Regions from separate parts of the Pedobacter sp. AC402 genome, predicted to be linked through region 2. Evidence: riboswitches for the same ligand, from Rfam matches in the RefSeq annotation. Region 2 holds a riboswitch; the other holds the start of a gene.

Region 1 (2,399 bases), on a different contig from region 2:
CGTTGGTTTCATTGTCTAAATCAACCGGTGAGTGGATTAAAGAGCAAGATGGGGCAATCCAGATTTTATCCAAACCTCTTTTTTCTATGGCTTGATTAATGATGGAAATAGATTTTTCGAAATAATTTTTCCAGATATTTCTTCCATCTACCAAACCTAAAGAAAGAACGGTTTCTTCTTTTAATGAAGTTAAAACATCCATTAACTGATCTTCAGCACGTACCAGATCGATGTGTAAGATATTTATAGGTAATGAAGTTGTTAAAGCTAAATTATTGCCCAAGCCTTCAAAATAGGTAGCTAAAACAATTTTTAACCGCGGAAAAGCTTTTCTGATCTCTTTATAGGCATATTCATAAGCTTTCTTGTCTTTTTCGGTAAGGTCTAAAGTCAAAAAAGGCTCATCAAACTGAACATATTCAACATCCAAAGCATCTAATCGGGATAATATCTCGATATAAACCGGAAGGAGGTTTTTAATAAGATCAATCTTTTCAAAACCAGCTTCTTTTTCCTTACCTAATAAAAGGTAGGAAACAGGGCCGATCAAAACCGGCTTTGTAGTAATCCCCAGCTGTTTTGCCTCATAAAATTCATCGATAATTTTGGTCGAGAAGAGTTTAAATGGCTGGTTTTTATAAAATTCAGGTACAATGTAATGGTAATTGGTATCAAACCATTTGGTCATTTCCATTGCCACTACATCCAGGCCGTCTTTTTGATAGCCCCTTGCCATGGCGAAATAAAGATCGAGTTCTTCGTTTCCTTTTTTCAGAATCACCTCGTTATACCTTTTCGGAATCGCCCCAAAAGTTAAGGAATGATCGAGCACATGATCATAAAAAGAGAAGTCGTTCGATGGAATAACATCAATTCCGGCTTCTTTTTGAAGTTTCCAGTTTTCGTGGCGAATGTTTTTGCCCACCTGAAGTACGTTTTTGTACCCAGTTTTATCTGCCCAATAATTTTCGCAGATTTTCTTTAATTCCCTTTGACTACCTATTCGCGGATAGCCTAGATTTTGCGTTAGCATCTCTTTTAAAGATTAAGTAAATAAATCGTTTAAAAGCTCAAATCAGTATTTTAATGTGTTTCTGCTTATAAATAAAAAGGAAAGGTTACGGCACAGCCTGCCCGCTATCAGCAAAAAGCTTAAAGCAAGCATATAAAATTTAATTTTATTGTGTACAATCAGACCTGACCAATTACTTTATAACGCGAAAGCACCGTCAATTCAATATAGGCAGGTCTCCTGACTTATTCCCGATTTTACCGCCTTCCCATACCGGTTAAACGGCACAGTGGCATGAATGGTAAAACCGTTGTCTTTTTTATAGACAGAATTTACAGTTGCGCGACAGCTCGTGATTTGCACACGATTCCCTATTAATCCCGGGTGTATTTCCGGGAACCTGTATCGGTTGATGAAAAATAAAGTTAAGAACTTACATCAAGGCAAATGTATGGATTAGGATTTAAAACTTGTAACAAATTTACAGCAAGCTGTTTTTAGCACTTTTTCTCTATTATATTTGATTACCAACTAAACTTCTTATTATGATAAAAAACTACTTTAAAGGGCTCTGTTTTGCTTTTTTAATGGTAAATGGCCTCACTGTGTTTTCGCAGGAGGTACCCACGCCAAAATCTCATTTTGGTTTTGATATAGGCGATGATTATCAGCTCGCTAATTATACTCAAACAGAAACTTATTTTAAAAAACTTGCCGCAAGCTCCAACCGCATCAAATTAGTCGATATAGGTAAAACTGAAGAAGGCAGAAGCCAGTATATGCTCATTGTTTCCTCGCCGGAAAACCTAAAAAAATTAGATCGGTATAAAGAAATTTCGCAACAGCTGGCACATGCCGAAATTACGCCGGAGCAAGCAAAATCATTGGCACAAGAAGGTAAAGCCGTGGTATGGATAGATGGTGGTTTGCATGCAAATGAAGTGGTGGGTGCGCATCAATTAATCCAGACTATTTACGAATTTGCTTCAAGAAATGATGCTGAAACAACACGCATTCTGGATAATGTGATTATTTTGTTTACGCATGCCAACCCGGATGGACAAGAGTTGGTGAGCGAATTGGTACATGAGGGATAAAGATCCTAAAAAAAGAACTACTTCTGGATTGCCCGTTCTGTATGAAAAATATGCAGGGCATGATAATAACCGCGATTTCTTTATGTTAAACCTCAAAGAAACTCAGAATATTGGCCGTCAGCTCTTTGTAGAATGGATTCCGCAGATTATGTATAACCACCACCAGGCTGGTCCGGCAGGTACAGTTGTGGCAGGCCCACCCTACCGCGACCCATTTAATTATGTTTTCGATCCAACCATACTAACCAGTTTAGATGCTGTGGGTGCTGCCATGCACAATAGAATGAATG
Region 2 (2,399 bases):
ATACCCTTAACATTCGGGCATACGAGAAAGAAAACCCGGGTAAGCTGTTATCAAATGCAGCCAAAACGAGTACATTGCAGTTTGCATCAGTAATAAACGGAAGCATTTATTTAATGTGCAAGGTGAATGGTCCAATTGTAAAAATAAATGAATTTACTTTAAAAGAAGAGGCCAGGTATGTACAGGAAGCCAGTAACTGGAGAAGCATTATAAAGGTTGATGGAAACAGGGGATTGGTAAGTGCCAATGATGGTGTTTACCAGATCGATTTAAATACATTGGCCGTACAAAATAAACTGACTTCTGTTGGTGCTGTAAATACCGGGGACATGTGGAAAAAAGGCGATTATGTGTATCTTTTACAGAGCAATGGTGCAAAAATTGTATCCGCTAATAATTATTCACTGGTAAAAAGTTTCTCTAATATTAACCGTGGGTTTGCACAAACACCAAATGGCAAAGTTTGGGCTTCTACAGGTAGCAGGTTAATCGCTATAGATAATAACCTTGATACTACAGGAGTGGCTTTACCAGTGTCAATAGGAACCTTTGGGCTGGATGCACCGACAAGAATTACCGCTTCAACAAAAGAAAATGCGGTTTTCTACCATTCAGGAAAGGCCATTTATAAATACGTTGATGGTGATAAAACATCGTTATCGCAACCGTTTATCAATATTACCGAGGATCCATTTATGGTTTACGGAGCGATCCGTTACGATAGAAATAAAGATTATGTCGTAATTAATGGAATCCAAAATTATGGCGCAGCCGCTACCGTAAACTATTTATTAATTTACAATGCCTCTACAGGTGCGTTGGTAAAAAGAATTAAATACGGTGGTGATGGCGTTACTACCGATTTTACAAAGATATTTTTTAATGATTTGGCAATTTTCCACTAAAAAATTATAATGCCTCAATCTTAAAGGTCTGCAAAATCTTCATTGCAGGCCTTTTTTTATAATGCTGGATTTTAATACCGCAAGCCCTTCTATATAAACCCTATAGTAGCTGCAGCCTCCGATTTTTTTCATCGGAGCTACAGCATCCTAAGAGATTAAAATACCAACAAAGCTAGTCCATGTTTTTTACGCTTTGCTCTATACTTTTTTTACTACATTTGCGCTGCTTTTGGTTTCCGGCATTACACCCGGAATTAAAAGGGAATACAGTGTAAATCTGTAACTGTCCCGCAGCTGTAAGCTCTATAACGTTTTTCAATCTATAAGTCACTGTTTCGGTATCCGTTACGGGAAGACAGAAAACCGGGAGTAAGTCAGAAGACCTGCCTTTAGCGTTTAATTTCATAGCTTTCGGGGATTGAAGCTAGGATTGAGGTACTTAACGTTTTTCGTATTTTCATTTCCTTTTCTAATCTGTTGGCTGTGGGCAAAACCACAATCAAATGAACAAACAAACAATGCTAACTGTAGCCGGTTTAGGCTTTGCACAGTTAATGATTAGCCAGGTGGCTAATGCGCAAACTCAAGACAGTTTGCAACTTAAAGATGTTGTAATTTCTGCAACTAAAAACGATCAGAAACAATCTCAAACAGGTAAAGTTGTTACCATTATCAGTCGCGAGATATTAGAGCGCAGCAATGGTAAATCATTGCCGGAACTAATTAGCGAACAAGCCGGAATTATTGTTGCGGGTGCAAGCAGCAATCCAGGTTTAAACAAATCAGTATTTTTCAGGGGTGCAGGAAGTGTCTTATGCTGTAGTGTTAATTGATGGTATTGTACAGAACGATCCATCAGGCAACGGAGGCGCTTTCGATTTGAAGGTTGATTTCCATCGATCAGATTGACCATATCGAAATTTTAAGAGGTGGCCAATCTACCATTTATGGTTCTGATGCTGTTGCAGGTGTAATCAATATCATTACAAAAAAAAAGCTGGTCCGAAGGGAAATACCATTTACGGTGTAGCCAGTGCTGGCAGTTACGAAACTTATAAAGGAACAATTGGTTTAAACGGTGGTGTTGAAGGTTTTACTTATAACATCAACTATACCCACGCAAAAACAGATGGAATTTCTGAAGCGGCAACACCTGCAACAAGTAATGCTGCATTTGATAAAGATGGTTTTAAAACCGATGCCTTAAATGCAAATTTTGGAATTAAATTAGATAACCATTTTTCCGTAAATCCTTTTGTACGTTATTATTATGGCGATTATAAGTTTGATGGTGGTGCATTTACCGATGCAAACAACTATTCTATCCTTAAAAACTTTGCCGCAGGTACAAATGCCAGGTACGAATTTGCTACAGGTAAAGTAACATTAAATTATAGTTTTGAAAGTACAAGAAACGATGCACATTAGTCAGTTTTCGAGCCTTAATGAAGGAAGGGTATCATTGTTGGATTTATTTTACAACCAAAAAATAAA

The links. A riboswitch is a leader RNA that binds a small molecule or an ion and turns the genes downstream of it on or off. The one in region 2 is predicted to bind cobalamin.
Region 1: linked by a shared signal. The riboswitch ahead of metE (5-methyltetrahydropteroyltriglutamate--homocysteine S-methyltransferase) and the one ahead of AC0IWE_RS03685 (TonB-dependent receptor plug domain-containing protein) in region 2 are both predicted to bind cobalamin.

What each region holds. Positions count from the first base shown of each region.
Region 1 is NZ_CEEDAI010000011.1:347,632-350,030, reverse strand. It holds gene metE (5-methyltetrahydropteroyltriglutamate--homocysteine S-methyltransferase) at 1-1,033, opposite strand, end outside; cobalamin riboswitch at 1,226-1,431, opposite strand; gene AC0IWE_RS20285 (M14 family zinc carboxypeptidase) at 1,558-2,109, shown strand; gene AC0IWE_RS20280 (M14 family metallopeptidase) at 2,099-2,399, shown strand, end outside.
Region 2 is NZ_CEEDAI010000005.1:902-3,300, reverse strand. It holds gene AC0IWE_RS03690 (DUF5074 domain-containing protein) at 1-905, shown strand, start outside; cobalamin riboswitch at 1,119-1,310, shown strand; gene AC0IWE_RS03685 (TonB-dependent receptor plug domain-containing protein) at 1,409-1,738, shown strand; gene AC0IWE_RS03680 (TonB-dependent receptor plug domain-containing protein) at 1,792-1,935, shown strand; gene AC0IWE_RS03675 (TonB-dependent receptor domain-containing protein) at 2,305-2,399, shown strand, end outside.